Regions from separate parts of the Mycobacterium sp. 134 genome, predicted to be linked through region 1. Evidence: predicted binding sites of a transcription regulator. Region 1 holds the regulator's gene; the other holds the start of a gene.
The links. The regulator LexA, encoded in region 1, represses DNA repair genes until DNA is damaged. The targets are predictions, from matches to a motif close to CGAACANNTGTTCG.
Positions count from the first base shown of each region.

Region 2: ACNQVK_RS29035 (error-prone DNA polymerase) is a predicted target of LexA. The motif match lies at 9,812-9,825, and genes of this name have one in related genera.

Region 1 covers NZ_JBLVUN010000008.1:3,915,071-3,930,962, reverse strand. Annotated here, with positions in the region: gene dapF (diaminopimelate epimerase) at 1-602, shown strand, start outside; gene hflX (GTPase HflX) at 648-2,057, shown strand; gene ACNQVK_RS23450 (PE-PPE domain-containing protein) at 2,085-3,626, opposite strand; gene ACNQVK_RS23445 (molybdopterin-dependent oxidoreductase) at 3,736-6,024, opposite strand; gene ACNQVK_RS23440 (acyl-CoA dehydrogenase family protein) at 6,126-7,286, shown strand; gene ACNQVK_RS23435 (LGFP repeat-containing protein) at 7,466-9,823, shown strand; gene lexA (transcriptional repressor LexA) at 9,874-10,593, opposite strand; gene ACNQVK_RS23425 (LysM peptidoglycan-binding domain-containing protein) at 10,847-11,344, shown strand; gene nrdR (transcriptional regulator NrdR) at 11,509-11,964, shown strand; gene ACNQVK_RS23415 (PhzF family phenazine biosynthesis protein) at 11,989-12,675, opposite strand; gene ACNQVK_RS23410 (alpha/beta fold hydrolase) at 12,744-13,766, opposite strand; gene ACNQVK_RS23405 (proteasome assembly chaperone family protein) at 13,803-14,828, opposite strand; gene ACNQVK_RS23400 (trypsin-like serine peptidase) at 15,014-15,823, shown strand; gene sthA (Si-specific NAD(P)(+) transhydrogenase) at 15,820-15,892, opposite strand, start outside.
Region 2 covers NZ_JBLVUN010000008.1:5,078,541-5,094,432, reverse strand. Annotated here, with positions in the region: gene ACNQVK_RS29080 (SDR family oxidoreductase) at 1-1,930, opposite strand, end outside; gene ACNQVK_RS29075 (MaoC/PaaZ C-terminal domain-containing protein) at 2,000-2,869, shown strand; gene ACNQVK_RS29070 (universal stress protein) at 2,985-3,878, shown strand; gene ACNQVK_RS29065 (APC family permease) at 3,875-5,428, shown strand; gene ACNQVK_RS29060 (hypothetical protein) at 5,443-6,462, opposite strand; gene ACNQVK_RS29055 (SDR family NAD(P)-dependent oxidoreductase) at 6,539-7,315, opposite strand; gene ACNQVK_RS29050 (helix-turn-helix transcriptional regulator) at 7,314-8,267, shown strand; gene ACNQVK_RS29045 (DUF692 domain-containing protein) at 8,243-9,469, opposite strand; gene ACNQVK_RS29040 (hypothetical protein) at 9,476-9,697, opposite strand; gene ACNQVK_RS29035 (error-prone DNA polymerase) at 9,839-13,123, shown strand; gene ACNQVK_RS29030 (hypothetical protein) at 13,136-14,119, opposite strand; gene ACNQVK_RS29025 (XRE family transcriptional regulator) at 14,439-15,011, shown strand; gene ACNQVK_RS29020 (nitroreductase family protein) at 15,159-15,812, shown strand.

The DNA.
Region 1 (15,892 bases):
ACGGGGTGCGGGTTTTCGCTCATTACCTGCGCGCCTCCGGGCTGGAATCCGCCGACGAGTTCGTGGTCGGCTCGCTGGCCGGGCCACGTCCGGTGGTGCTGCACGACGTCGACGACACCACCGCCGACGTCACCGTCGAGATGGGTAAGGCCAACCGGTTCGGCTCGGGAACCGCAGTGGTCGGTGGCCGCAGCGTCAGCGGTGTGGCCGTTGACGTGGGCAATCCGCATCTGGCCTGTGTCGGGCTGACCGAGGGCGAGTTGGCGGCCCTCGATGTGGGTGCGCCGGTGTCCTTCGACGAGCAGCTGTTCCCCGAGGGCGTCAACGTCGAGGTCCTCACCGTTCCGGTCGACGGCGCGGTGTCGATGCGCGTGCACGAGCGCGGCGTCGGCGAGACCCGTTCCTGCGGCACCGGCACCGTCGCGGCCACGCTCGCGGCCCTGGCGCACGAGGGCGCGGACACCGGGACGTTGCGGGTGCGGATCCCCGGCGGTGAGGTCACCGTGACCATCACCGAGTCCACGAGCTATCTGCGTGGCCCCTCGGTGCTGGTGGCCCGCGGCGAGCTGAGCGACGACTGGTGGAACGCTGCGCACGCCTAATTGGGGTGCGCGCGGCCCGATCCACGTGACAACCTGTAAGTACATATGACTCATCCAGAACATCCCGTCACTCCCAGCACCGGTGAGCTGGCCCTCGAAGACCGCGCCTCGCTGCGCCGCGTCGCCGGGCTGTCCACCGAACTCACCGACGTCACCGAGGTCGAATACCGCCAGCTGAGGCTGGAGCGCGTGGTCCTGGTCGGCGTGTGGACCGAGGGCAGCGCAGCCGATGCCGATGCCAGCCTGGCCGAGTTGGCGGCGCTGGCCGAAACCGCCGGCTCGGAAGTGCTCGAGGGGCTCATCCAGCGCCGCGACAAGCCCGACCCGGCCACGTACATCGGCTCGGGCAAGGCCGTCGAGCTGCGCGAGGTGGTGCTCGCGACCGGGGCCGACACCGTCATCTGCGACGGCGAGCTGTCACCCGCGCAGCTCAACTCGCTGGAGAAGGTGGTCAAGGTCAAGGTCATCGATCGCACCGCGCTGATCCTCGACATCTTCGCCCAGCACGCCACGAGCCGGGAGGGCAAGGCACAGGTGTCGCTGGCCCAGATGGAGTACATGCTGCCCCGGCTGCGCGGCTGGGGTGAATCGATGTCGCGCCAGGCCGGCGGTCGCGCCGGCGGCGCCGGTGGCGGCGTGGGAACCCGCGGTCCCGGTGAGACCAAGATCGAAACCGACCGCCGCCGCATCCGTGAACGGATGGCCAAGCTACGCCGCGAGATTCGCGATATGAAGAAGATCCGCGACACTCAGCGCAGCCGGCGGCTGTCCTCGGATTCCGCTTCGGTGGCCATCGTCGGCTACACCAACGCCGGCAAGTCCAGCCTGCTCAACGCTTTGACCGGGGCTGGTGTGCTGGTGGAGAACGCCCTGTTCGCAACGCTCGAACCCACCACGCGGCGTGGAGAATTCGACGACGGGCGGCCATTCGTGCTGACCGATACCGTCGGCTTCGTCCGGCACCTGCCCACCCAGCTGGTCGAGGCGTTCCGGTCCACCCTCGAAGAGGTGGTGGACGCGGACCTGCTGGTGCACGTGGTGGACGGCTCCGACGAGCATCCGCTGGCACAGATCAACGCCGTCCGTCAGGTGATCAATGATGTGGTCGCCGAGTACGACATCGCCCCACCGCCGGAGTTGTTGGTGGTCAACAAGATCGACGCTGCCACCGGCCTGGGACTGGCCGCGCTGCGGCGCGCCCTGCCCGACGCCGTGTTCGTCTCGGCGCACACCGGTGACGGGCTGGACCGGCTGCGGGCCCGGATGGCGGAGATGATCCCGCCCACCGACGCCACGGTGGACGTGACGATTCCCTACGACCGTGGGGACCTGGTTGCGCGGGTGCACGCCGAGGGCCGGGTGGACGCCACCGAGCACACCACCGAGGGCACCCGGATCAAGGCGCGGGTACCCATGGCACTCGCGGCGAGCCTGAGCGAGTTCGCCACCTTCTGATCCGGCTCGTCGGCCGTGCGGCGGGTCTCAGGCCGCGGGCTTCTTCTCGGTGGTGTTGGCCGCCTTGACCTTGGCCGTGCCCTTGGCGCCCTCTGTGCTGTTCTGGCCACCCAGGGCCTTGCGCACGGTGCTGCGGATCGACTTCGCCAGGTCACGCGCCGGGTGAATATCGCCGGCCCGCAGCTTGGGCCGCTTGATCTCGGGGGCCGGCGTGTCTTCGCCGTCGGTGGTCGTCTCGGCCAGCGGGTTCACCTTGAGCACATTGAGTTTGGGTGGTGCGGGGAGCTTGGGCGACTCGGGTGCGATGGCGGTGGTGTCCGAAACCTTCACGGCCTCTGGCGCGTTGGCGGTATCGGCGGATTGGGTCGGGTCGGACCAGCCCGGCAGTGGGTCGAGGCCGGGGTTGCGCGCTGCCTGGATTCCCTCGGGAATGTCGTTGATGAGGTCGGTGACGAGCTTCACCGGGTTGACCCTCGGCACCAGCTGGAACGGCGTCGGGCTCCCGTAATCGCCACGGTCATAGCCGGTTTCGATCAGCGTCTGCATCGCCGGTGAGACCAGATCGACGAGCGGGATCACCACCGCGGATGTTCCGGTCGCCGCACCGAGGTCGATCAGCGGCTGCATGATCGGCAGATACTTCGCAGGCAGCGTGATGTAGCGGGTGTCGCCGTGCACCTGGCAGTGGGTGGCCTCCGAGCAGTTGGCCTGGGCATTCGCGACCGCGGCCTGCACTTGCTCCGGTGTGTAGCCGTAAGGCGTCGCGCCGGCCTCGTCATTGCCTTTCGGGGCCAGGTAGGTGCCGTGCACGTATTCGAACCCGGCGAGCGCATTGACCAGGGACAACGGGTTCAGCACCCAGGATGGTGCGTCGGCGACGCCGTCGTACTGCAGCGCGATGTCATCGGTGTTGATCACCCCGTCGGGCGCGGTGTCGGTGGGCGTCGGATTGCCGAACGTCGCGTCCAGGACGGGCACGGTGCCCAGCGCCGCGAGACGCTCGAACAAGCCGCCGTTGGGCCGGTTCGGGTTGCCGATCAGGACGAACGAGACGTTGGTGGGCAACGTCGGGTCGGTGGGGTTGTTGAGATATGCGAGGTCGCGCTTGTAGATGCCGGCGACGGTGGCGCCCTGCGAATATCCGAAGATCACGACCTCGTGGTCCGGGTTGTAATTCTGCTCCTGGCCGGGAGCCGGCGGGGTCAGCTGCGCACCGTAGGCGGTGGCCAGACTCGAGACGCCGCTCTGCACCGAGACGTTCCACTTGGCGCCCTCCAGCCCGCCCCACCCCGCGAACGGGAACGGCCAGAACTGGGCGATGTAGGGAACACCGACGCACGTCACGTCGGTGCAGGTGCTGCCCGGTGCCACGTAGTACTGGACCGCGTGATCCTCGTAGTTCTGCGACAACGCCGGGTTCGGTGTGCCGGTACCCGGAACCACCAGCACCGTGGCGCTGAGCACAACGTCGGCGGTGAAGGTCGTGGTGACCGCTATCGCGGCGGAACCGGACAGGGCCACGGCGCCGACCAGCAGCGATCTGGCGGCAGAACGGGGTGAGAATCGCATCGGCCAGGATCTCCTTCTGCTGACGCCGCGGTCAGCGCTGAAGGGGATCTTTGCACCGGCACACAACCGCTACCGTAGAAACGGCCGAAGTGGCGGCCGCCCAACGGTTTCAGCGTGTGCGGATCACCGGTGGCTCGTGTGCCCGTACCGGGGGTAGCGCGCGGGTGAACTTCTCGACCTGCACCAGGACGTGCGCGCCGGTGCAGCCACGGGCCAGGGAAGAGGTCCCGACGTCCTCGGTGAGCACGTTGGGATTGCCGTGGACGCACATCGAATCGGGGTCGGCCGGGTCCGCCGGGTCGAACCAGGCCCCGGTCGACAGTTGCACCACGGCCGGGCGCAGCCGGTCGTCGATCACCACCCCGGCCAGGCACGCCCCGCGGTCGTTGAACACTCGTACCACGTCGCCATCGGCGAGCCCGCGGTCCGCCGCGTCATCGGGGTGGATCCGGATCGGTTCGCGCCCTTGAACTTTCGATGACTGACTGGTGGCGCCGCCGTCGAGCTGGCTGTGCAGACGGGTCGCGGGCTGATTGGCCAGCAGGTGCAACGGATATGCCTGGGCGCGCCGCCCGCCGAGCCACTCCGTCGGCTCGTACCAGCGGGGGTGGCCCGTGCAGTCGTCGTAGCCGAACCCGTCGATCTCGGCCGAGAAGATCTCGATGCGGCCGCTCGGTGTGGCCAGCCGGCGCCCGACCGGGTCGCCGCGGAAATCGGCGAGCAGCGTCAGCCCCGGTTCGGTGGGAAGCCGCACCTGTCCGGCGGCCCAGAACTCGTCGAATTCGGGCACCTCGAAATCCAGCCCGGCAGACCACTTTTCGTACATGTGGACCAGCCACTCGCGCGCTGTACGGCCCTCGGTGAACCGCTGGCCGAAGCCGAGCCGCTCGGCCAGGGCGGTGAACGTGGTGTAGTCGTCGCGGGAGTCGGCATACGGTTGCGCCAGCGCGGGCATGGCCACGAGCAGCGGGTCGTTACGCGAACCCGAGTAGTCCTCCCGCTCGTAGGCGGTGGTCGAGGGCACCACGATGTCGGCATGCTTGGCCATCGCGGTCCAGTACGGGTCGTGTACCACGATGGTGTCGACGCGGGACAGGCCGCGGCGCAGTCTCGGGATGTTCTGGTGATGGTGGAACGGATTGCCGCCGGCCCAGTACACGCACTTGATGTCGGGATAGGTCAGCTGCAGGCCGTTGTAGTCGAACGGCCGGCCTGGGCGCAGCAGCATGTCGGTGATCGCCGCGACCGGGATGAACGTCTGCACCGGGTTGGGCCCCTGCGGCAGGGCGGGCAGGCCGCAGCGCAGCGGTGGCAGCCCCGGCTCGTTCATCGAGCCATAGCCGTGCCCGAAACCTCCTCCGGGGAGCCCGATCTGGCCGAGCATCGCGGCCAGGGTCATTCCCATCCACGGAGCCTGTTCGCCGTGCCGGACCCGCTGCAGCGACCAGCTGACGGTGACCAGGGTGCGCGAGGCGGCCATCCGCCGGGCCAGTGTGGTCAGTTCCTCGGCGGGCAGCCCGCTGATCGCCGACGCCCACTGCGGGCTCTTGGCGACGCCGTCGTCGCGGCCCAGCAGGTACCGCTCGAACCGCTGGTACCCGGTGCAGTGCGTGTCGAGGAAATCGAGATCGGCCAGGCCTTCGGTGGCCAGAACGTGGGCCAGCGCGAGCATCACCGCCACGTCGGTGCCGGGAACCGGGGCCAGCCAGTGGCAGTCGCCGTCCACGTCGTCGCGCAACGGGCTCAACGACACGATCTGCCCGCCGCGGTCACGCAACCGGCGCAGCGCGTCGCGCGCCGGATGTGCCGTGGTGCCACCGTGATTGATGCCGGTGTTCTTCAGTGCGACACCGCCGAAGCACACCAGCAGGTCGGTGTTCTCGGCGATGACGTCCCAGTCGGTGGAGCGTTTGAACAGGTCGTCGTGGGTCCCGACCACCCGTGGCATGATCACCCCGGTCGCGCCCAGGCTGTAGGAATGGCGGGAAAAAGTATATCCGCCAAGCATTTTCAGAAAGCGGTGCACCTGACTCTGGGCGTGGTGGAAGCGTCCGGCGCTGGCCCAGCCGTAGGAGCCGCCGTAGATCGCCTCGTTGCCGTAGGTGTCGACGACCCGGCGCAGCTCGCCGGCCAACAATTCGGTGAGCTCGTCCCAGGACACCGCGACGTACTCGTCGGCGCCCCGCTCCGCGCTGGGGCCGGGGCCGTCGCGCAGCCAGCCGCGGCGCACCGCGGGTCCGGCGACCCGGGAGCGGTGCCGGATCGAGCCGGCCAGATTGCCCAGCAAGGGCGAGGGGTCGGCGTCGCCGGCCAGCGGGGTCACGGCGCTGATGTCGCCGTCGGCGAGGTCGGCGGTGAAGGCACCCCAGTGCGCGAGGCTCGCGGGGGACTGGGGCATGTCCCGAGTTTACGGGCGGCAGGCACCCACCCCGGGCTGACCAACCACCCGGTTGGTATAGGTTGGCCCCAAATCCGTAACCCAGTACCGGAGGTCACACCATGAGCAGTGTTGTGAAGTACGACCGCACGTTGTTCGAGCCCGAGCACGACTTGTTCCGCGAGTCCTACCGGGCGTTTCTGGACAAGCACGTGGCGCCGTTCCACGACCAGTGGGAAAAGGACAAGATCGTCGACCGCGGCGTCTGGCTCGAGGCGGGGAAGCAGGGCTTTCTCGGGATGGCGGTGCCCGAGGAGTACGGGGGCGGCGGCAACGACGACTTCCGGTACAACACGATCGTGTGCGAGGAGACCGTCGCCGGCCGCTACAGCGGCATCGGCTTCAGCCTGCACAACGACGTCTGTGCGCCCTACCTGCTGAGGTTGGCCAACGAGGAGCAGAAGCAGCGCTGGCTGCCCAAGTTCTGCACGGGCGAATTGATCACGGCGATCGCAATGACCGAACCCGGTACCGGCAGCGATCTGCAGGGCATCAAGACCCGGGCGGTCCGCGACGGCGACCACTACGTCCTCAACGGGTCCAAGACCTTCATCACCAACGGCATCAACTCCGATCTGGTGATCGTCGTGGCCCAGACCGACGCGGAGAAGGGCGCCTTGGGCTTCTCGCTGCTGGTGGTGGAGCGCGGAATGGAGGGCTTCGAGCGCGGCAGGCACCTGGACAAGATCGGCCTGGACGCCCAGGACACCGCCGAACTGTCGTTCACCGACGTCAAGGTGCCGGTCGAGAACCTGCTCGGGGAGGAAGGTCAGGGATTCGTCTACCTGATGCAGAACCTGCCGCAGGAACGCATCTCGATCGCCATCATGGCCGCCGCGGCGATGGAGGCGGTGCTGGAGCAGACGGTGCAGTACACCAAGGAACGCAAGGCATTCGGCAAGCCCATCGGCAGTTTCCAGAACAGCCGGTTCCTGCTTGCCGAACTGGCCACCGAGGCCACCGTGGTGCGGATGATGGTCGACGAGTTCATCCGGCTGCACCTCGACGAGAAGCTCACCGTGGAGCAGGCCGCGATGGCCAAGTGGTACTCCACCGAGAAGCAGGTCGAACTCATCGACCGCTGCCTGCAGCTGCACGGCGGCTACGGCTACATGCGGGAGTACCCGGTCGCGCGGGCGTACCTGGATGCCCGGGTGCAGACCATCTACGGCGGCACCACCGAGATCATGAAGGAGATCATCGGCCGCAGTCTGGGTGTCTGACGCACCGGAATCACCCAGCGTGACGCCCCGAGAAGCCCAAATCTGGGTCGTCGGACCCAGATATTGGGGCTTTTTTGGTCATGATCGGCCGCGTTAGTTGGTTATCGTCACCTGCTGAAGCAAAGTTGTCGGGGCGGGACATTTCTGAGAAAACTTTGCCGAACGAGCGGGGAGAGCGCATGACTAGGCCTGGAGCGAGGCTGAGCGCGGCCGTGTGGCGGTTGGCGGTCGGCCTGCTCGCACTCGTGGTCGCTGGTTTGATGGTGCCTGCGGTGGCTTCGGCCACCCCGGAGTCGGACGCCGACGCCGCGGTAACCGCGGCCTGGGATGCCAGCGGCGGCGACGGTGGCCCATTGGGACCGCGTCAGGGCGGCGTGTACGCAGCGGGTTCGGGCTTCGCGCAGAACTTCGCCGGCGGCAAGATGTTCTTCACCCCGGCGACCGGCGCTCATTTCATGCAGGGTGCAATTCTGGAGAAATACGAGTCGTTGGGTGGCCCGGCCGAAGGCGACCTGGGATTCCCCACCATCGACGAAGGCGCCGGGCGTGCTCCCGACAGCCGCAACTCGACGTTGAGCGCGCCTGACAATCCCGTCATCTTCTGGACCCCGGCGACCGGTGCCCGGGTGGTCCGGGGCGCCATCAACGCCGCATGGGACAAGCTCGGCGGTTCTGCCGGTGTACTGGGTGTCCCGGCCGAAGACGAGTCGTTCGACGGCGACGTGAGCTCTCAGAAGTTCACCGGCGGCGAGATCTCCTGGAACCGCAAGACCAAGGCGTTCACGACAGTGCCGCCGGAGCTGGCCGACCAGCTCGCCGACCTGGACATACCGTCGGATCCCGCCGCGGCGATCGCGGCGGCGCGGCGTGCGGCGGGCGGGGCGATGGGTCCGCTGGGAGCCAAGGACGGCGATCAGTATCCGATCGGTGACGGCGGGTTCGGCCAGAACTACGCCGGCGGCAAGATCTTCTACACCCCGGCCACCGGGGCCAACGCCATCACCGGCCAGCTGCTGGAGAAGTACGAGAGCGTCGGCGGTCCCGAGGGCGATCTGGGCTTCCCGACCGCCAGCGAGTCCGAGGGCGGGCTGGGCCCGAACAGCCGGATCAGCACCTTCGCCGCGGCCGACAACCCCGTCATCTTCTGGACTCCCGACTACGGCGCGGTGATCGTCCGCGGCGCGATGAAGGCGGCCTGGGACAAGCTCGGCGGGGCGAAGGGCGCACTGGGTGCCCCGATGGCCGACCAGACCGAAGACGGCACCGTCATCAGTCAGCGATTCAGCGGGGGAGCGATCTCCTGGGACCGCGACGCCAACAAGTTCACCACCGAGCCCTCCAAACTCGCCTCCGAGCTGAGCGGGCTGGAGGTTCCGGGTGTGGGACAGCCGCACGCCACCGGTCCGCAGCCTTCCGGCCCGGACGCCAAGAAGCCGTTCTCCTGGCATTGGAGCTGGTGGTGGCTGATCGCGGTGGTCCCGGTTCTGCTGCTCGCCGGCCTGATCGTGGGGGCAGCGCTCTGGCACCGCCGCCGGGCCGGTGACGATGACGACTTCGACCACGATCCGTTCGACGATGACTACGACGGCGACCACGGCGAACCGCACTATGACGAGGGCGGGTACGACGACACGCGCTACGAATCGCGTGGGTACGACGACGAGTTGGGTGACGAGCGCGGGGCACGGGAGGCGGGTTACGCGCCGACTTCCGCCTACGGTGCCGGTGAGGCCACGACGGCGCGATTCGCCGGCCCGGGCGAGGAATCGGCGGGCGGCGCGGCGGCGTCCCCGTACGACGGCCCTACCGACATCGCGATGCCCGTCAGTCAATGGGCCGCTCCGCACGGATCGCCAGGCGGCTATGGAGCGCCGGGCGAGGAGGAGGAGCCACCCGAGGATTCCTCGCAGCTGGCCGGTCCGGAGCCCCAACAGCGCTACGACAGCTACGACGACGGCGGCTACCAGGACGACGACTTCGATGACGACGACGACTTCGAAGAAGATGACTTCGAGGACGACGATTTCGACGAGGACGAGGATCTCGACGCGCCAATAGATGCCGAATTCGAGGAAGTCGCCGAAGGCGATGACGCCGAAGGCGAGATCGAAGCGGATCTCGTGGACGAGGACCTGACAGATACCCGGGCGCTCGCGAGCCCGGCCGGCGGAGTGCGCGAAGCGGTAGGTTTCGCGGCGGCGGGCTTGGCCGTGCCGAGCGATCAGGACAACGTCGACACCGCTCCGACGCGGGTCATCACCGAGGCCGAGGCCTACAGCAGCAGCGAGGCCTACAGCAGCGAGGCTCACAGTGGGCGCCATGCGGCCATCGAACTCGATGAGATCCCCAGCGCCACGGCCATTCACCTACCGCTGGACGACCCGAACCGCGCACCGGAGGGTTACCCGATCAAGGCCGACACGAAGTCCGGCCGGTACTGGGCACCCGACAGCAGCGAGTACGACGACGCGACAGCCGAGATCTGGTTCGCCAGTGAGGAATTCGCTCGCACGAACGGATTTGTGCGAGCCGACTGAATTTGAAGGCCCGGCCACATCGAGGTGCGGCCGGGCCCGATCTCGGTCGGTCAGATCTTGCGGATCACCGTGACGACCTTGCCGAGCACCGCGGCGTCGTTGCCCGGGATCGGGTCGTACGCCGGGTTGTGCGGCATGAGCCAGACCTGACCGCGCGTCCGCTTGAAGGTCTTGACGGTAGCTTCGCCGTCGATCATGGCCGCCACGATGTCGCCGTTGTCGGCCACGCTCTGCTGGCGCACCACCACCCAGTCGCCGTCGCAGATCGCGGCGTCGACCATCGAGTCTCCGACGACCTTGAGCAGGAACAGCGAGCCCTCGCCGACCAGTTCGCGGGGCAGCGGGAAGACGTCCTCGACGGCCTGCTCGGCCAGGATGGGACCGCCCGCGGCGATACGCCCGAGCACCGGTACGAAGGTCGGTTCGGGTAACGCGTCGGAGCCGGCCACATCGGTGGACACCACTGCGGCCGCCGGATCGTCGGCGCCGCGCACGTCGACGGCACGCGGCCGGTTGGGGTCGCGCCGCAAGTAGCCCTTGCGTTCGAGGGTGCGCAACTGGTGGGCGACCGATGAGGTCGAGGTCAAGCCGACCGCGTCGCCGATCTCGCGGATACTGGGCGGGTAGCCGCGACTGGTCACCGACGCTCGGATCACGTCGAGGATGGTCCGTTGCCGGTCGGTGAGGCCGCCCTCGGCCCGGCGTGGGCCCGCGCTGTCCGATCCGGCCGGGCTGTCGATGCTGCCGTCCCTGCTGCGGTCGTCGCTCATGAGGCCGAATGTAGTCGCTGGTCGAACATTAATCAAACATGTGTTCGACGCGTGTTGCGCGCGTGTCCGCTGGTGGGGTGCGCGAGGGGCTCACGGGGGGCCTGGAGCGGGTGGTGTGCGGCTTCGCGGCCCGAACTTGTCGGTGGTCCGTTCTATCGTTTGGCAACAGTTCGATCACATGTTCTATCCATCGAACACTTGAGCGACTATGTTCGAACACAAGAGCGAATACGACCCACCGAAAGGCAGTCAGATGGCGATCATCGATATCCCCGCCGATAGCCGTTCCAGCGCTGTTCGGGCCACGCAGAAGTCACAGCCGCCCCGCGCCCGCGCCCAGTTCGGCGCCGCCGCACCCCGGCCGGTGCGCCGGGTCCAGCGGCCTGCACCCTCCCGTCCCGACACCGGTGGGGTCCGATACCGCGGAACCGGCGTGCTGATGTCGCGGGCGTCCCATCGCAGCCGGCCCATCACGCCGTTGACCACGGTCCTGTTGGCGCTCGTCGCCGCAGGCATCACCGTGTGGCTCGGGTTGGTGGCCCAACTCGGCGGGGTCGTGGGCGCCGAGACGCCGACGCCGACCGAACTGGCTGTGGTCCAGGTGAAGTCGGGGGAGACTCTGCAGCAGGTGGCCCGACGGGTCGCCCCTGATGCCCCGGTGGCCCGGGTCGTCGAGCAGATCCGCGATCTCAACCAGCTCGACTCAGTGGCGGTCGACGCAGGGCAGACGCTGCTCGCCCCGGTTGGCTGAGCAGTGCGATGTCCGCTGAATCGTCCTGGCTGCCAGCCACACTGGCCGGCGTCGGCTTGAGCACCTACACCCCACTGGACCCGGCGGTGAGTCTCCCGCGGGCAACGCGGGTACGCTCAAGGGCGCTCGAGCTAGTTGTCCGGCGGCATGACGAAGGAGCGGTAATGCATTGTCCGTTCTGCCGTCACCCTGATTCGCGTGTGGTTGATTCCCGCGAGACCGACGAGGGGCAGGCCATCCGGCGCCGGCGGTCCTGCCCGGAATGCGGCCGCCGGTTCACCACCGTTGAGACGGCCGTGCTGGCCGTGGTGAAGCGCAGCGGGGTGACCGAGCCGTTCAGTCGCGAGAAGGTCATCCGCGGGGTGCGTCGGTCCTGTCAGGGCAGGCAGGTCGACGACGACGCCCTCAACGTGCTGGCGCAGAAGGTCGAGGACGCCGTCCGCGGCCTCGGCACACCCGAGATCCCCAGTCACGAGGTCGGCTTGGCGATCCTCGGACCGCTTCGCGAACTGGACGAGGTCGCCTACTTGAGATTCGCCTCGGTGTACCGGTCATTTTCGTCAGCCGAAGACTTCGAGCGCGAGATCGAGGCGCTTCGCGCCCACCGCGCCGAGGCGTAATCCGGCCCGGGTTCGGTCCCCGGTTCAGTCCAGGCGGGAGGTGCCGTCGTTGACGACGCGGCCGGCCAGGCGCACCCAGCCCTCCGGACTCCAGCGGGTCTCGATCACCGAGCCCTTGCCCTGGATGATCGTCAGATCGCGGCTGAGATAGTCGGTCATCCGTACCGCCGCCGCGCCGGTGGCCTCATCCTCGGGGATTCCCAGGTGCGGGGCGAACGACCTCGATCGCAAGGTGCCGTTCGCCTCGTCGATCCAGGCCCACAGGTAGTTCTCCTCCGCATCGGTGAAATCGTCGGGGTCGGCGGCAAGCAAATCGTCGACCGAGGCCAGGTCGTGGATGGCGAACTCCGGTGCCCACTCCGAACGCGCGTTGACGATGGCGCGATCGTCGTCGTACTCCACCTGGAGGATTCCTGCGGGCACCAGCAGGGTATGGACCGGCAGCCCTGTTTCGCGCAGCCACCACGACGCACCGACGGTCGGGTGCCCGGCGAACGGCAACTCGGCGACCGGGGTGAAGATGTGGGCACTGGCCGAGTTGCCGCCGGGCTGCGGCAGATCGATGAATACGGTTTCGCTGTAACCCAATTCGGTCGCGATCCGTTGCCGGTCGTCGGGGGCGACGGTGCTGTTGTCGACGACGCCGAGCGGATTGCCGTACTTGCCGTCGGAGTCGGTGAACACGCGTAACACGGTGACGTCGATGGCCATGATCCGATGCTACGTCGCAGCCGACCGTCTCCGGGTGGACCGCCCGGAGACCCATACGGGTGAGAAGGTCAGGTCGCGCTGCGTTCGTCGGCGTCCATCGCGTCGAGCACCGCGATCTGGGTGTCGAACGGCCCGGACATCGTCGATTCGGTCCGCCCGCTGCGCAGAAGGTCGCGAAGCCGATCCTGGTCGTAGACCGACGGTTCTGTCGTGTCGATGAAGCGCTCGACCACCTCGACGAAGCGCTCGGGATCGTCATGGAACGGAAAATGCCCGGATCCCTTGAAGATCTCCAGCTGGGAACCGGGCATCGCGGCGTGGGCCATCCGAGCGTGGCTGACCGGGATCACCGAGTCGGAGTCGCCCCAGATCAGTTGCACGGGAACGGATTCGGTCAAATAACAGCGGTCCAGCATGGTGACGACCTGGCCACGCCAGTCCACCACCGCACGCAGGGTCCGGGCGAATGCCGACGATGCCGTCGGCTCCGGCAGATCGGCCAGGATGCGCAGCATGTCCGGAATGTCGTGCCCGAGGCCGGTCGATCCCAGCACCGCGCCCGCGGCGCGGCCGGCCAGCTGCAACGCCGGCAGTACCAGGGGGAGCCGCAGCAGCGCCAGGGCCTCACTGCCCATCGGTAGGGAGGCGACCCGCAACGCCATGTTGACGTCCTTGGTGACCCCGCCGGCGCCGACCAGGATGAGGCGGTCGACCAACTGCGGGAACTGGTAGGCGAATTGCATGGCCACGCCGCCGCCCAGGGAATGGCCGACCACGGTCACCCGGTCGATGTCGAGCACGCTGAGCAGGTCCCGCATGCCGTTGGAGTAGGCCGCCACCGAGTAGTCCGCACGCGGCTTGTCGGAGCTGCCGTGACCGAGCAGATCCGGGGCGATCACGGTGAACCGCTGCGCCAGCGCCGACTGCACGGTGTGCCAGGTGGTGGAGTTGTCGCCGATGCCGTGGATCAGCAGGATCGCCGGACCGGACCCGGCGACCCGGAAGGCCCGCCGGTAACCGTGGATCGTGCGGTACTCGAGCGTCGGGGTGAGCTCGCGAACGGTCCGCAGATGGGGTTTGCGCTCGGTCATGCTGGTCAACCTCGCTCTCGGCCCGCCATCGGGCTCCTATGAGTGGTTGTCGCCGTTCGGGAATCCGTCCCCGAAGCCGTCTCGTCCGTCTTTGTACTTGTCGTCTTTGTACTTGTCACCGGTCTGCTGGGCGAGGAACCGTTCGAACTCGGCTCCCAGCTCGTCACCGCTGGGCAGTTCCTCGTCACGCGCGAGCAGAGACCGATTCTCCTGTGCGGCAACGAACGCATCGTACTGGCGCTCCAACCCGGTCACCACTTGGGCGACCTCTGCGCTGGCCTCTACCTGCTCATTGATCTTGCTGTACACCTCGGCACCGGCCTCGGAAAGTTTCTCCAGCGGCAGTTGTAGCGAACCGGTCCGGGCCACCTCGGCCAGCAGGGCCTCGGCCGCCGGCGGATAGGCCGTCTGGGCCAGGTAGTGCGGGACGTGCACGGTGTAACCCACCACCTCGTGGCCGTGCTGGGCCATCCGGAACTCGAGCAGGTTGGAGACGCTCGCCGGAACCTGGACTTCACCGACCCAGGGGGTGTGGTCGGCGATCAGTTCCTTGTTGTTGGCGTGCGCGGTGAGCATGACGGGGCGGGTATGCGGCACTGCCATCGGGATGGTGCCGAGGCCGATCACGCGCCGCACCGCGAGCTGCTCGGAGAGCAGTCGCACCGCGGTGATGAACCGCTCCCACCTCAGGTCCGGTTCCAGGCCGGCCAGCAGCAGAAACGGCGTGCCGATGTCGTCGTGCAGCGCGTACAGGTTCAGCTCGGGTTCCTCGTAGCTGGTGAAGTGGTCGGTCTTGAACGTCATCAACGGCCTGCGGGACCGGTAGTCGAGCAGCTCGTCGATGGCGAAGGAGGCCACCAGCTCGGTGTCGAGGGTGTCCTTGAGGTGCTCGGCGGCGAGCCGGATGGCGTGACCGGCGTCCGAGAACCCCTCCAGGGCATGGATCAGCACCGGGCCACTGCCATCCGAGGAGGACAGCTGCGGCGCCGGGAACTCAAGCTCGTACATACCGCTCTGATCGGGCTGGTAGTGCTGGTCGGGGGTGTCGGTGCTGTCAGTCATCTCGCTTCGTCTCCTCGCTGCGGCAGGACGCTGTGACGGCCTACCGCCATGTCATCTAGTGTCCCGCATACCCGGGCCGCGGGTCGTTCCGGCCCGCTAGTGCGTGCGAACGCGCCGGGACGGGTTCGGCATTCCGGCGGATATCCCCACGATCAGGCAAAATCGTGATGATGCAGGTGACCCGGATGGTGAAGCTCACAGTCGCGGCGGCAGCGATGACCGCCGGGGTGGCGGCATGCACCGGGCCCGGCGCCGTGACCGCGGGCGGCGGGACCGCGGCCCCCGCCCCGGCCCCGGCGAGCAGTCCACCGGTGGCAGCCAGCCCGTTGTCGCAGGCCGGGGCCGAGTCGGTGACACCGGACCGGCGGGTCGGTGCGTTGTTCCTGGGCGACACCACGACGCACACCTGTAGCGGATCGGTGCTGGCCAGCGCGTCCGGCAATCTGATCCTGACGGCCGCGCACTGTCTACTCGACGGCGTCGACACCACATTCGTCCCCGGGTTCGACACCAGCGGTGGTGATACCTGGCACGTCAGCACGGTGTATCTGGACCCGCGGTGGCTCGCCGAGCAGGATCCGCAAGCCGACTACGCCATCGTGCGGGTCACCGGCGGCTCCGGTGCGAGTCTGCTCGCGGCGGCCGGCGGCGGGCTGACACTGGGTTCGGCACCCGCGCCCGGTGTTCCGGTGACGGTGACCGGCTATCCGATGGGCGAGGGCGGCAGCCCACTGGCGTGCCGCGGCGCGACCGAATGGTCACCCCAGGGGTACCCGTCTCTGGCCTGTGCGGGCCTGACCGACGGTTTCAGTGGTTCCCCGTGGGTTTCCGGGTCGACGGTGACCGGTCTGGTCGGCGGACTCGACGGGGGAGGATGCGACGACGACGTGTCCTATTCGCCGCACTTCGACGACCGGATCGCCCGGTTGCTGGTCCGGGCCGAGGCAGGCGGACCCGGCGACGCGGCGCCCGCCGCACTCGAATCCGACTGCTAGAACCGGAACTGGTTGAGCGCGCGCAGCTTGTTCATCACGTCGAGCGCCGCGACCTTGTAGGCCTCTGAG
Region 2 (15,892 bases), 1.2 Mb from region 1:
TCGGGCGTCGTTGTGCCTCACCGCCGTCGGGCCGGTCGGCGCCGTCGCCGTCCAGCCCGCGCGCGGCCGCTGAGTCCGGGTAGCCCAGATACAGCTGATGCAGAACGCGGCGGGACAGTTTCGGGGTCAGATAGGTACCGAAATCGGCCATGGTGCCCAGCGGGGTGTCGATCCGGGCCGGCTTTTCCACCAGACCGCGCACCACCATGGCCGCGGCGTGCTCGGCGGAGATCGGGGGCACCGGGTTCAGTTTGCGCGAGGGTGCGATCATCGGCGTCTTCACCAGCGGCATATGGATATTGGTGAAGGTGATGTGATCCGACAGGGTCTCGGTGCCGACCACCTCGGAGAACGCGTCCAGTGCGGCCTTGGTCGGTAGGTAGGCGCTGTACTTCGGGCTGTTGGCCTGTACACCGGCGCTCGACACGTTGACCACATGGCCGAACCGGCGTTCGCGCCAGTGCGGCAGCAGCGCCAGCACCATCCGGACCGAGCCGAAGTAGTTGACCGCCATCACCCGCTCGTAGTCGTGCAACCGGTCCGTCGAATTCACCACGGAGCGCCGGATGGACCGGCCGGCGTTGTTCACCAGGTAGTCGACGTGGCCGAACCGGCCGAGGATGTCCTTGACCGTGTGCTCGACCGACGCCGAATCGGTGACGTCACAGGTGAATGCGTAGGCCTGACCGCCGGCCGCGCGGATCTCGTCGACCAGGCCGTCGAGCGCGTCGCCATTGCGCGCCAGGGCGAAAACGCAGCCGCCGCGTTCGGCGACGGCGATGGCCGAGGCCCGGCCGATGCCGCTGGAGGCGCCGGTGATGATGACGTGCCTGCCGACCAGGGGGCCGGACGGGTCGTCGCGCCGTGCCCGGTCCGGATCGAGGTGCTGGGCCCAGTACCGCCAGAGTTTCGGTGCGTACGAAGAGAATTCGGGAACCGCGATCCCGGTGCCGCGCAGCGCGGCGGTGGTGTTGTCCGCGGTGAAGGTCGGCCGCAACTCGACCACGTCGAGCACGTCGCCGGGGATACCCAGCTGGGTGGCGACGATGTTGCGCACCGCCTTGACCCGTCCCCGTGCCCGCAGCACCGGTGCCGCGGTGGCCCGCGGCAGCGATCCGCGCAGCGGTGGCAGCCCTGCCTCGGCGGCGACCCCGCGGTAGATCTCGCGCAGCCCGATGGTCTCCGGCGCGGTGAGGTGGAACGTCTCGCCGTCCTTGCCCTCGACGTGCATCAAATGAACGACCGCTTCAACAACGAAGTCCACCGGGACGACGTTGGTGCGGCCGCTGTCGGGCAGCATCATCGGCGTGAGCTTGGGCAGGCCGGCCAGCCGGGCCAGTACGCCGAAGAAGTAGTACGGGCCGTCGATCTTGTCCATCTCACCGGTCTGCGAATCGCCGACCACGACCGCCGGGCGGTACACCCGGTAGCGCAGGCCCGGTGCCGAGCGCACCAGCAGTTCGGCCTCGAACTTGGTCTGGTGATACGGCGTCGGCAGATCCTGTGCGACGTCGAAATCGGCCTCGGTGAACACGCCCCGATGGTTTCCGGCCACCGCGATCGAGGACACGTGGTGCAACGTGGCGTCCAGGCGTCGGGTCAGCTCGATCACCGAACGGGTGCCGTCCACGTTGGCGGCCCGTTGCTCGGATTCGCCGACGGTCATGTCGTAGATGGCCGCACAGTGCACGACGTGCGCGATGTCACCCAGCTCGGCGATATCGGTGTCGCTCAAGCCGAGGTCGGCCGCGGTCAGGTCGCCGACCAGCGGTTTCACCCGCTCGTCCCACTCTTGGGCGAGCCGCTCGAACCGCGTCAGCGATCCACGGCGCACCAGCACCCACACCTCGGCGCCGGGATCGCGGGACAGAATCCGGGTGATCACTCGGCGGCCAATAAACCCGGTACCGCCGGTAACGACATAACGCATGCGAGCCATCGTGGCCCTAGATCGGGCAAACGTCAACAAGGGCGGTCGACTCAACTATCGTCGGCACGCATGCCTCTCAATCCGGACGCCATTGGCGAGACGACCGATCCGATTCCGTTCGCATGGACCGACCGCGACACCCTGCTGTACGCCATCGGCGTCGGCGCGGGCACCGATGACCTTGCCTTCACCACCGAGAACAGCCACGAGATCGAACAGCAGGTGCTGCCGACGTATGCGGTGATCGCGTGCTCGGCGTTCCCGGCGGCACTCAAGATCGGCACCTTCAACTTCAGCATGCTGCTGCACGGCTCCCAGGAGATCCGGCTGCACCGGCCGCTGCCGCCGTCCGGCAAGCTGACCGTGGTCTCCGAGGTCGCCGACATCCAGGACAAGGGTGAGGGCAAGAACGCGGTGGTCATGCTCAAGGGCATCGGTTCCGATCCGGCCAGCGGCGAGGTCGTCGCGGAAACCCTTACCACCGTGGTGATTCGGGGCGAAGGCGGATTCGGCGGCCAGCCCGGGCAGCGCCCCGAGGCGCCGCAGATTCCCGACCGCGAACCCGACGCCCAGGTGGTGCTGCCGACCCGCGAGGATCAGGCGCTGATCTACCGGCTCTCCGGGGACCGCAACCCGCTGCACAGCGATCCGTGGTTCGCGCAGAACCTCGCCGGTTTCCCGAAGCCGATTCTGCACGGGCTGTGCACCTACGGTGTGGCCGGGCGAGCGCTGGTCGCCGAGCTCGGCGGCGGTGACGCCACGAAGGTTCATGCGGTGGCGGCGCGGTTCAGTTCGCCGGTGTTCCCGGGCGAGACGCTGACGACGTCGATCTGGCGTACCGAACCGGGACGGGCCGTGTTCCGCACCGAGGCCAGTGGGCCCGACGGTGCCGATGCCCGGCTCGTCCTCGAGGACGGCGCCGCCGAGTATGCGCAGTGATCCAGCCGGTCCGGCAATTTCGTAGAACCCCTGCACGTCGCGTGGTGGGTTGACAGGATCGACCCACTACAGTCGCACGGCGCGGTGCCGGGATGGGTGGTGGCAGATGACGCAGGTGAACCTGGTCGTTGGATATCTGGCCACTCCCGGTGGCGCTGATGCGTTGGCCTTGGCAGTCCGGTTCGCCCGAACCCTGGACGCCCAGATCAACATCTGCATCGTGCTACCGCCGGACACCGCGCCGCCGGGCACCGTGCCCAAAGGCGGCGGCTACGAGGAAGTGCTGGCCGAGCAGGCGCAGGGCTGGTTGGACGACGCCCTGGCGCTGGTGCCCGACGACGTTGTGGCACACCCGCATCTGAGCTTCGACGAGTCGTTCGCCGACGGCTTGATCCGCGAAGCGCTGCGGTTGCAGGCGATCGCCGTCGTGGTCGGCGGTGCCGGCGGGGGACTGGTCGGCAGCTACTCACTGGGATCGGTGGTCAACGAACTGCTGCACTCCTCGCCCGTTCCGGTCGCGGTGGCGCCGCGCGGAACCCGCGACTCGAAGATCGAGCGGGTGCACGAAATCACCTGTGCCATCGGCCAACGCCAGGGTTCGGATCTGTTGCTCGCCACCGCGGTACGGGCCAGTCGGGCCGCGGGCATCCCGCTGCGGCTGGTGTCGCTGGTCGCGCTCGATCCGACCTTCGGTTCGCTTCGCGGCGACGACGAGGCGGTCCGAGCCCATGCGCTCGCGCACGCGGAACGGACGCTGGAGGCTGCCAGAGATGAACTGCCTGCCGACTTTCCGGTGACCTCGACGATCGTGAACGGGCCCAGCGTCGAGGCCGCGGTCGAGCAGCTGGGCTGGGACGAAGGCGACGTCATCATGGTCGGATCCAGCCGGCTCAGCGCACCGCGGCGGATCTTCCTCGGTTCCACCGCGGCCAAGATGCTGCGGGTGCTGGACGTGCCCATGGTGGTTGTGCCCCGGGATGAACTGAAAGACGGCGAGGACCACTCATGACCGAGTCCGCATCGGAATCCGCGGCCCATCAGAAACTCGAGGCGGCCGAGCAGGCCGGCGGGCTGGTCTCCAAGGGGCTCGCCGCGGGCAAGGTCGGTACGTTCTCGGGTGCGATCCTTGGGATTTCGTGTGTGGCACCCGGGTACACACTGACCGCGAGCATCGGGTTGATCGTCGCAGCCGTCGGACTGAAGATGCCGGCGATCTTCATCGCCGGGTTCATCCCGATGTTCCTGACTGCCTATGCCTATCGCGAACTGAATTCGCGCGCACCCGACTGCGGCGCGTCGTTCACGTGGTCCACCAAGGCATTTGGCCCATACGTCGGCTGGATGTGCGGGTGGGGCATGGTGATGGCCTCGATCATCGTGCTGTCCAACCTGGCCGCCATCGCAGTCGAGTTCTTCTACCTGTTCATCGCCCGGATCACCAACCACCACTCGATCGCCGAGCTCGCCGACAACAAGGCCATCAACATCCTCACCACACTGGTGTTCCTCGCCATTGCCACCGCTATCGCCAGCCGCGGTATCACCACCAGTGAACGGGTGCAGTACGTGCTGGTCGGGTTCCAGATGGTGGTACTGCTGGCGTTCGCGGTGATGGCGTTGGTGCATGTGGGTCGCGGCGACGCTCCGGCCGGGCTGTCCTTCGACCTGGACTGGTTCAATCCACTCACCGGACTTACCTTCGGCGTCTTCGCCGTTGGTGTGACCGGGTCGATATTCGCGTTCTGGGGCTGGGACACCTGCCTGACGCTGGGGGAGGAATCCAAGGACCCGACGAAGGTGCCGTGGGCCGGCCTGTTGTGCGTGCTGTCCATCCTGGCGACGTATCTGCTCATCGCGGTGGCGGTGATGATGTACGCCGGTGTCGGTGAAACCGATCTGGGCCTGGGCAATCCCGACAACGCGGAGAACGTCTTCGCCGCGCTGGCCGACCCGGTGCTGGGCACCTATGCCGGACCGCTGCTGTTCCTGGCGATCCTGGCCTCGTCGGTGGCGAGCCTGCAGACCACTTTCCTGCCCGCCGCGCGGGCCATGCTGGCGATGGGGGCCTACAAGGCGTTCCCGCCCAGGTTCGCCGAGGTCAGCCCGCGTTATCTGGTGCCCACCTTCGCTACCGTCGTGGCCGGCGTGGTCACCGGGGTGTTCTACACGGTGGTGAGTCTGCTGTCCGAGAGTGCGCTACTGGATACCATTGCCGCCCTTGGCATCATGATCTGCTGGTATTACGGCATCACCGCGTTCGCCTGCGTCTGGTACTTCCGCGGGGAGTTGTTCGCCAGCATTCACAACGTGCTGTTCAAGTTCCTGTTCCCGTTGATCGGCGGCCTGGTGCTGGCCTGGGTGTTCGTCCTGGCGATCAAGGAGAGCATGGACCCGGAGAACGGCAGCGGCGCCGCGATCGGCGGTATCGGGCTGGTGTTCTTCATGGGCTTCGGCATCCTGCTGCTCGGCGTCGTGCTCATGTTCGTCTGGCGCTCGGTCAGTCCGACCTTCTTCAGGGGCGAGACATTGCGGCGCGACACACCGTCGCTCGTCGAGTAGGCCCGACTACGTGATCAGCTTCCGGCCGCGCCGCCGATCCCGGAGTTGCCCTTGTTGTGTGCCAGCTCGAACGGATCGAGGAGATCCCACACCGTTGCCACCGCCTGGACCTTGAGGGCAGCGCCCGGCTCTTCCAGGTTGATCAAGTCGGCGACGATGTCGTAGCCGTAGTACACCGCCGAACCGGGCGGGGTGGTCTTGATCAGCTCGTTGATGATCGTCTGCCGGGCGTCCAGGGCCTCCGGTCCGCTTCCCAGCGCAGGCGCCAGGCTGGGCAGAATCTTGCTGATCGGAATCACCGCGTTCACCCACGGCACGATCTGGCTGCCCCGGTAGATCTGCTCGGTCGCCTCACGCACGAAGGGATCGAGTTCATCGGGTGACGCATCCATCAGTGCGTTCCGGAGATTCATGATCGCCTCGGGGAGATCCGTCGGCTCCGGATCATCGGCCCGGAACGGGTTGGGGTTCCACGGTGTATCCGCCTGTGCCTCAGGGGTATCGGCCTGGGTCTGCACCGCGCCGACCTTCGGGGTGGCCAAGGTCTTGCTCTTCGGCAGCGCGACGGACTCGGTCTCCGGCTTGTCCTCCACCACGGGCGCGGGCTTGGGAGCCGCGGCCTGCTTGGGGGTGAACAAGTCCTTGAGCTTTGTGACCTGCTCGGCCTCGAACTCCTTGGCACTGGGCTTCGGCGTGAGCTTGGCCGACACCGGCTTGGCGGGCTTGGCGTCCTGGACGGCCTTGGTGACGTGTGCGGCCGCCTTCTCGATCTTGTCGGCCTGCTTGTCGATGTTGTCCTTGACGCTGTCCTTGAACGTGGACAGGGGCTTGGCCCGCTTGGTGTCACCGGTCTTGGTCGCACCGCGCTTGGGCCCGGCGTTGACGTGCTGCGATGTGCTGCTGGTCGAGTCCTTGGAGGCCCCGTCCGCCGAATCGGCGTGAGCGGTGCCCTGGCCGGCCACGGCGATCGCCGCCCCTACTCCCGCCGCTACCGCGACACCTCCGACGTAGCCGATGTACCTCGTTGACGCCATTGCCGTCCTTTCACAGCCGATCCCCAGCCCACGGGAATCGTAGGGGGCCGCGGCGTGATCGGCATCACGAGGTGACCTACACCCACTTGCCGCCGTCGACCCGCAACGTCGCACCGGTGACGAAGGAGGCCCGGTCGCTGCACAGCCAGGCCGCGGCCTCGGCGATCTCGGCGGGCTGCGCCCCACGTCGCAGCGGGGTGTCGGCGATGAGACTGTCGAGGACTCCGGGACTGGCGTCATCCCACTCCTGGATCATGTCGGTCAACGTCGGACCGGGCGCCACGCCGTTGATCCGGATGCCTTCGGGGCCGTAGGTGACCGCGGCCGATTCGGTGAGGCTGTTGACGGCCCGCTTCATGGCGCCGTAGGCCGGCAGCTCCGGGTTGCTGTGAAAGCTGCCGATGCTGGAATTGTTAACGATCGCACCGGTTTTCGCGGTGGCGCGGATCGCGGCGACCTCCGCGCTCAACGCCAGCCACACCCCTTTGAGGTTGACGCGGTAGACGTGGTCGAAGTCGTCCTCGGTCACCTCGTCGAGCGGGCCCGGCGGTTGGATCGTCGCGCCGTTGTTGAAGGCGACATCGAGACGGCCCCAGAGTTCGACGGTGCGCTCCACGGCGGCCCGCACGCTGTCGCCGTCGGCCAGATCGCAGACCACGTACTCGGCGGTGCCGCCGGCCGCCCGGATGTCGTCGGTGACCGTCTTGAGCTGTGTCTCGGTCCTGGCCGCCAGCAGGACGCTCGCCCCTTCGGCGGCGAACAGCCGCGCGGCGGCGGCGCCGATGCCGCGTCCCGCGCCGGAGATGAATGCGATCTTGCCGTCCAACAGACCGGCCTTCGTCGGAGAAGTCATGACGACGAGCCTGCGCCGGGTCGCGCACCGCATCCAGGTATCGGTGGTACCAGGCTGTGAGGCGGCGCGGTTCGGCGACGGCCGGGAGAATGGACCCGTGGACAAGCGAGAGCTCGGTGCGTTCCTGCGCAGCAGGCGCGAGCGGATCAGTCCCGCCGAGGTGGGCCTGCCGGCCGGTCCGCGGCGCCGTACCCCGGGGCTGCGCCGCGACGAGGTCGCGCACCTGGCCTTCATCTCCACCGAGTACTACACGCGCCTGGAGCAGGCCCGTGCGCCGCACCCGTCGGGCGAGGTGCTGTCGGGTCTGGTTCGGGCGCTGCGGCTGTCCGATGTCGAGCGGGCCCACCTGTACGTGTTGGCCGGGGTCGAACTGAAAGGGCCGACAGGTCCGCCGCGGGTGGTCCGGCAGAGCATCCTGGATCTGCTGCGACGACTGCCGCAGGCCGCCGCGATCGTGGTGTCCGCGACGTATGAGGTGCTCGCCTGGAACGACCTGGCCTGTGCGCTGATGGAGGATTTCTCGGCGTTGTCGCGCCGGGACCGAAATCTGGTGCGACGGGCGTTTCTCGGTCCGCATCCGGACGATGGCCGACGTCTGTACGGCGTGTCCGATGCCGAGGAGTTCTCCCATACCGCCGCCCAGCACCTGCGTGCGACCGCCGCGCGATACCCCGATGATCCCGAAACCGCGGACCTGATCGCCGAATTGCGTTCTGGTAGCGATGAGTTCGCTCAGCTGTGGGATGCCCGTGATCTGGTCGCCCAGCCCACCTTGTGTAAGACGTTCGCGCATCCGACGGTCGGCCCGGTCTCGGTCAACTGCGACACGCTCGATATCGCCGACCGCGACCAACGCGTCATCATCTACACCCCGGAACCGGGCTCGCCCTCGGAGGAGGCGATGCGCCTGCTTGCCGTTCTGGGCACTCAGCGGATGGACATCCCGGGCTGAGCCAGCCACTCGGTGAACTGCCGGCCCTCGTCGGCCGCCCAGCGCGATGGCGGAGATGCGTCGAGATACGACTCCAGGATTCGTTCGGTCTGGTCCGGTCCGCGGGTCTCGATCAGGGTGCGCAGCAGATCGGGACGAGCCAGGGTGAGTTGGCCGAGCCGGGCCCGGTCGGCCAACCCGCGCAACAACTGCATGGCCGGATCGTCGGTGGGCGGCTCGGCGCTCGCGCGTGCCGTGTACGCCGCCAGCCGTCGCTCCCACTCCCGGGTCCCGGTCAGGTCGTGATCGGCGCGGGGGCCGATGGGCGCTCGGGGCGCTGCCGCAGCGGTGCGAAACGGCTGCTCGACGGGCGTGCCGTCGCAGATGCGATGCAGTGCCTGCAGGATCGCCCGCAGGCCGGCCGCACCGAGCGACACCATCGACGTGGGTACTGCTTCGAACACCACCGCGCGCAGTTGCGGCAGCCGCGGGATCGTGGCAGCCAGCAGGGACAGCAGCTCCAGATCCGGACCGCCGATGTGGGCATCGAGGTAGTAGCCGTCCAGCTCGAAGCCGCCGGCGACGTGGATCTCCAGCACCCGGTCCAGCGGCAGGGTGTCGAGGATGTCCTCGACGGGTTGGCGTCCGTTGCGTTCGTTGGCCAGCAGGTTGTGCAGGTCGAGCAGGATGCCGCAGTCGGCCCGCTCGGCGATCTCGGCGATGAAGCTGCCGTCGGCCAGCTCTCCCGGGCGCGGCCGCAGATAGTTGACTCCGGTCTCGATGAGAAATGGCCGCTCTGAACAGGTTTGGTAGCTCGCGATGTGTTCGACGGCCGCGTCGACTCCGGCCGGGGTCTGCGCCGGCGGCAGGAGGAATCCGGCGTCGAGGTCGTGCCCCGCGTGACGTACCTGGTTGAACGACAGGTGTTCGCTCCAGTGCGTGGCCCCGAGCCGTTCGGCGCAGCGGGCGGCCAGTGCCACCCCGGCCGGGTCCGGGGCTGTGCAGCCGCCGACCGGGAAGCCCACCCCGTGCACCAGGATGGGACGGTCTCGGCTCTCGACCCAGTCGAACGCGGGCTCGTTGATGTCCCAGCTGGTTTGTCGTGGTGTCCACATCGTCTGCGGCTCGACCTCGACCACGTCGACGAGGTCGGCCACTTCACTCCAGACCAAATCCAGTCCGGTGGTGGCGATGACGCCGACGCCGAGATCGAGCCGCGACATCGACCGCTAACCCGTGGTGGGCGTGGCGACGCCCTCTTCGTTGATGACGAAGTCGGAGAATCCCTGCCAGTGCAGGTCCAGTCCGGAGTGGCAACCAGGGCAGCCGGCCTGCCCGAGCACACTGGCCTGTGCCTTCTGGAACTTCTTGAGGTCGAACAGCACCGAATCGGGGGCGCTGATCCGGATCCGGTCCCGTGGGGGCAGCGGCTGTGGGTTCAAATCGGCCATGATGCGAGTCCTTTCCTGCGGTGACCGGGGGAATCCGGTGATAAGCCGAGGTTAGGAAGGTGGGCGGTGCGCAGTCGCGGGTAGTTGACTACCTGATTCGACCCCCGGACGCATCGAACAAATGTTCGATATACTGGCGAGGTGGGTTGGCATAACGGGCCGCCGAGCTGGTCGGAGATGGAGCGGGTACTCACCGGCAAACCGCGACGTTCCGGCCTGCCGTTGGAGCCCGCGGGCGACGGCGGGGACAGCCCCGCCTGGTCGCGTAAGCGCGGTAGCTATCAGCCGCCGGAACTCGACCGGCCGCGTACGTCGGTCCGTTACGCCGAACTGCACACGCATTCGGCGTACAGCTTCCTCGACGGCGCGAGCACGCCGGAGGAGTTGGTCGAGGAGGCGGCCCGGCTGAACCTGCGGGCGATCGCGCTGACCGATCACGACGGGCTCTACGGTGTGGTCCGGTTCGCCGAGGCGGCCAGGGAGCTGGACGTGGCCACGGTCTTCGGCGCCGAGCTGTCGCTGGGGAACATTCCCCGCACCGAGGACCCCGACCCGCCCGGCCCGCATCTGCTGGTGCTGGCCCGTGGTCCGGAGGGCTACCGGCGGCTGTCCCGCGAGATCGCCAAGGCGCACCTGGCCGGTGGTGAGAAGGGTAAGCCCCGCTACGATTTCGACGGCCTCACCGAGGCGGCCGGCGGGCACTGGCACATCCTGACGGGCTGTCGCAAAGGGAATGTCCGCCAGGCGCTTTCGGCGGGTGGGCCAGAAGCTGCCGCCGCCGCGCTGACCGATCTGGTGGACCGCTTCGGGGCCGACCGGGTCAGCATCGAACTCTCCCATCACGGCCATCCGTGTGACGACGAGCGCAATGCCGTCCTGGCCGGGCTGGCCCCGCGGTTCGGAATACCGGTGGTGGCCACCACCGGTGCGCACTTCGCCGCCCCCGACCGGGGGCGGCTGGCCATGGCGATGGCGGCGATCCGGGCCCGCAACTCGATGGATACCGCCGCCGGGTGGCTGGCCCCGCTCGGCGGATCTCACCTGCGTTCGGGGGAGGAGATGGCCCGGTTGTTCGGTACCGAGATCGTGACGGCCGCAGCAGATCTCGGTGAACAGTGCACCTTCGGTCTGGCGCTCATCGCCCCGCAGCTGCCGCCGTTCGACGTCCCGGCCGGGCACACCGAGGACAGCTGGTTGCGGCATCTGGTCATGACGGGGGCGGCCGAGCGGTACGGGCCCGTGGACAACGCGAGAAAGGCCTATGCGCAGATCGAACACGAGCTGCGCATCATCGAGCAGTTGAAGTTTCCCGGCTATTTCCTCGTGGTGCACGACATCACCCGGTTCTGCCGGGACAACGACATCCTGTGCCAGGGCAGGGGATCGGCGGCCAACTCGGCGGTCTGCTACGCGCTGAAGGTCACCAACGTCGACCCGATCGCCAATGAGCTGCTGTTCGAACGGTTCCTGTCCCCGGCTCGCGACGGTCCTCCCGACATCGACATCGACATCGAATCGGACCTGCGCGAGAACGTCATTCAGTACGTGTACGAGCGATACGGGCGTGACTACGCCGCACAGGTCGCCAACGTCATCACCTATCGCGGCCGCAGTGCGGTCCGCGACATGGCCCGGGCGCTGGGCTTCTCCCAGGGACAGCAGGATGCCTGGAGCAAGCAGCTCAGCCGGTGGAACGGGCGTCCGGACTCGCCGGAGGCGGAAGACATCCCGCAGCCGGTGATCGAGTTGGCCACCCAGATCGCCAACCTGCCGCGGCACCTCGGCATCCACTCGGGCGGCATGGTGATCTGTGACCGCCCGATCGCCGACGTGTGCCCGGTGGAGTGGGCCCGCATGGCCAACCGCAGCGTGCTGCAGTGGGACAAAGATGACTGTGCAGCAATCGGTTTGGTGAAATTCGACCTGCTCGGCCTCGGTATGCTCTCGGCGCTGCACTACGCGATCGACCTGCTGGCCGAACACAAGGGCATCGCCGTCGACCTGGCCAAGCTGGATCTGTCCGAACCGGCGGTCTACGAGATGTTGCAGAAGGCCGACTCGGTCGGGGTGTTCCAGGTGGAGTCCCGCGCGCAGATGGCCACCCTTCCTCGGCTCAAGCCGAGGGAGTTCTACGACCTCGTGGTGGAGGTGGCGCTGATCCGTCCGGGTCCGATCCAGGGCGGTTCGGTGCACCCCTATATCCGTCGCCGCAACGGCCTGGAGGAAGTCACCTACGACCATCCGTCCATGAAATCCGCACTGAAGAAGACGCTGGGCATCCCGCTGTTCCAGGAGCAGCTCATGCAATTGGCAGTCGACTGTGCGGGTTTCACCGCGGCCGAGGCCGACCAGTTGCGCCGGGCGATGGGCTCCAAACGCTCGACCGAGAAGATGCGCCGGCTGCGCAACCGGTTCTACGACGGCATGGCCGAACTGCACGGGATCACCGGAGAGGTGGCCGAGCGGATCTACGAGAAGCTGGAGGCGTTCGCCAATTTCGGTTTCCCGGAAAGTCATTCGCTGAGCTTCGCGTCACTGGTCTTCTATTCGTCGTGGTTCAAGCTGCATCACCCGGCGGCGTTCTGCGCGGCACTGCTACGGGCCCAGCCGATGGGGTTCTACTCGCCGCAGTCACTGGTCGCCGACGCGCGCCGGCACGGGGTGGTGGTGCACGGACCCGATGCCAACGCCAGCCTGGCCTACGCGACGCTGGAGAACGCCGGCATGGACGTGCGGTTGGGGTTGGGCAGTGTCCGTCACATCGGTGACGAGTTGGCGGGGCGCCTGGTCGATGAACGAAATGCCAACGGGCCGTTCGAAACCCTGATCGACCTGACCGGTCGCGTGCAGCTGTCGGTACCCCAGACCGAGGCGCTGGCCACCGCCGGTGCGCTGGGTTGTTTCGGGATCAGCCGGCGTGAGGCGCTGTGGGCGGCGGGTGCGGCGGCCGGCCAGCGGCCGGACCGACTGCCGGGGGTGGGCTCGTCCTCCCATGTCCCGTCGCTGCCGGGGATGAGCGCGCTGGAACTGTCGGCCGCGGACGTGTGGGCCACCGGCGTCTCGCCGGACAGCTATCCCACCCAGTACCTGCGCGCCGACCTCGACGCGCTGGGCGTGATTCCTGCCGACAAGTTGCTGGGTGTCGTCGACGGGACCCGGATCCTGGTTGCCGGGGCGGTAACTCACCGGCAGCGTCCGGCGACCGCGCAGGGCGTGACATTCATGAACCTGGAAGACGAGACCGGGATGGTCAACGTGCTGTGTGCGCCCGGGGTGTGGGCGCGCTACCGCAAGCTGGCGCAGACGGCGCCGGCACTGGTGGTCCGCGGCATCGTGCAGAACGCCAGTGGCGCCGTCACCGTGATCGCCGACCGGATGAGCCCGGTCGAGCTGCGGATCGGCTCGCGGTCGCGAGATTTCCGCTGAGCTCCCCGGCGGTCAGCTCGGGTCGACGCTGGAAACGCTGGAAACGCTGGAAACGCTGGAAACGCTGGAAACGCTGGAAACGCTGGAAACGGTAGAGACGCTGGAGACGCTGCGGGTCGTGGTGTCCTCAAGCCCGGTCCGCAGCAGCGACCATGCCAGCCGCCGCGCGTCGGTGGCCCGCTCGTGCAGCAGGCGCTGGACCGCGGGGATGGGATTGGTTTCCGGGGTCCGTCCCTCGACCACGTCGGCGTGCAGATCCTCGGCAACCTGGATCGCCAGCAGCACCGCGTCGTTGACCCGGTTCAGCGCATCCTGCAGGCGGTCGTCCTGGCTGAGCAGATGGGCGTTGTCCAGTTCGACCGAAACGTCGCTGACCACCTGGCTGATCTGACCGAAGAGCGCGTTCATCACGGTTTCCCGCTCGTCCCGGTCCGGGTTGCGCAGTTGTGTCGCACCTTCGGTCCACAGCGTGGCGAGCATCCGGGTGTGTGTGCCGACCGCACGTGACACCTCGATCATCGCCTGCTTCTGCAGTTGTTCGAGCAGGTTGTTGCGCTCGATGCGGGCCAGTTCCTGTTGTGCCACCAGTTCGGCATCGTGCAGCTTCTGCTGGGACTCCATCTGGGCCCGATGCCATTTCTGGGTCAGCGCGAGTTCCAGCGCCGAGCGTTCGTCGGCGGCCGCCAACTCACGGCGCAGACGTTCGTCGGCTTGGGCGATGTCGTGTTTGGCCTGGCGCTGGACCGTGAGGGTCAGCCACATCGTCACCATCACGACAACGAAGATGACGGCACCGAAGAACCACTCGGCCTTGCTTCCGCGCTCGCCCGGGCTGAACAGCAGGTACCAGACGATGGCCAGGCTGCCCAGGCCGCCGCATACCAGCCAACCGATGCCGGCCTTGGGGTCGATCGACAAGGCTTTGGGGGCCGGGTCCCGATCCACCGAAGCCACCCGCATCGGTTGAGTCGTGTCACCGATCTGGCTGTAATCCAACGGCGCACCCCCTGAAGACTCAGCGACCCTTGTCGATTCAGTTAGTCCGGCCATGTCGACCTCCCATCGGCCAAGCCTGCCACCGTGCCGGCGTTCAGAGTAAGGCCAACCTCGGCAGCGGGTGCTACCGGCCGGTGGCGCCGGCGTTCGCATACTCTGTTTTTCGTCATTCTTCAAGTGCCCCTAGCGATGACGAGCCGCGCGATAACCGCTAGTGTCATCGGCGTGCTCACCGCGAGCGGCGGTGGATCGGTCCGACAGGTCCGGCAACCGGCCGCTCACTTTTCTGTTGATCTGTTCGCTTGAGAATTGAGGGCCCATGGGACAAAACGCGACGCTGGAAGGTGATTCGGCGGTCATCGTCAGTCTGTCGGAGGCGGCGATGCACATGTATTCCGCCGCGATCGATGCACTGCCCTTCCCCGAGGACAAGAAGTTCCACAAGCGCGCCGACGTCGTCCTGTCCGGCTTGCGCAAGCTGCGTGCCTCCCTGGCCGAGGCGGCCGGAAGCAACCGGCCGTCTCCTGCGGTCATCGTGGCGCTGAGCGGGGTCCGCCAGCGGTATGACTCGCTGATGGCCCATGCCGCTTCGGCGCCGGGATCCTCTCTGGGACAGCAGATCTACGTCACCCGCATCCACGCCAAGCTGTCGGCCCAGGAAGTGGCCAACGGCGCCGGTCTGCGTGACGGACTGCTCGACGAGCTCGAGGCCGGCGCAACGCCGACCGACGCCGAGGCGACCAAGATCCGGGACACCATCGCGGCGCTGGGCGGGTTGCCCGGCGACGATCATGGCATCCATGCCGTCCCGTCCTCGGCCGACTACGGCTCGTCGGACGAGCCGCAGGCCAACGGCTGGGAGCCGGTGCTGGTCTCCGAGAACGCCGGCTGACAGACCCCGTGCACCGTCGTCGATCCGGCGACGGTGCGCAACCTTCATCGGTTAGCTGAGTTGTACTGCGGCGCACGATGATTAGGAGCTCCCCAGCAAACTGCTGGGGAGCTTCTGGTTTTTGTCGAGCGGTTGTAGTCTCGCGGCATGACAGCCGAACCAGCCCTGAACTTGACCGTCGACGAACTCCTCACCACCACCCGATCGGTGCGCAAACGGCTCGACTTCGAGAAGCCGGTGCCGCGTGAGGTGATCACGGAATGCCTCGACCTGGCTCTACAGGCCCCCACCGGGTCGAATGCGCAAGGCTGGCAATGGGTTTTCGTCGAGGACCCGGCAAAGAAGAAGGCGCTGGCCGACATCTACCGGGCCAACGCCAACCCCTACCTGGACATGCCCAAACCTGAGCGCGGTGACATCCGCGACCAGCAGGCGGATGCCGTCATGAGCTCCGCGCGGTATCTCACCGACAACTTCGAGAAGGCGCCGGTGCTGATGATTCCGTGCCTGGAAGGCCGTCCGGACGGTGCCCCCGCCGGCATGTCCGCATCATTCTGGGGATCCCTGCTGCCCGCGGTGTGGAGCTTCATGCTGGCGCTGCGCTCGCGTGGCCTCGGGTCGGCCTGGACGACGTTGCACCTGCTCGGTGACGGCGAGAAGCAGGCCGCTGAACTGCTGGGCATTCCGTTCGACCGGTACGCCCAGGCGGGGCTGTTCCCGATCGCCTACACCTTGGGCACCGACTTCAAGAAGGCCAAGCGCCTTCCGGCCGAGCAGTTCTCGCACTGGGACAGTTGGTGAGCCCGGGGGACCCTGGGACGCCTGTTGCCCCTCGGTGCAATTGTGAAGCCGGTGTATGAACTCTCTGTGAGATTCGGGCG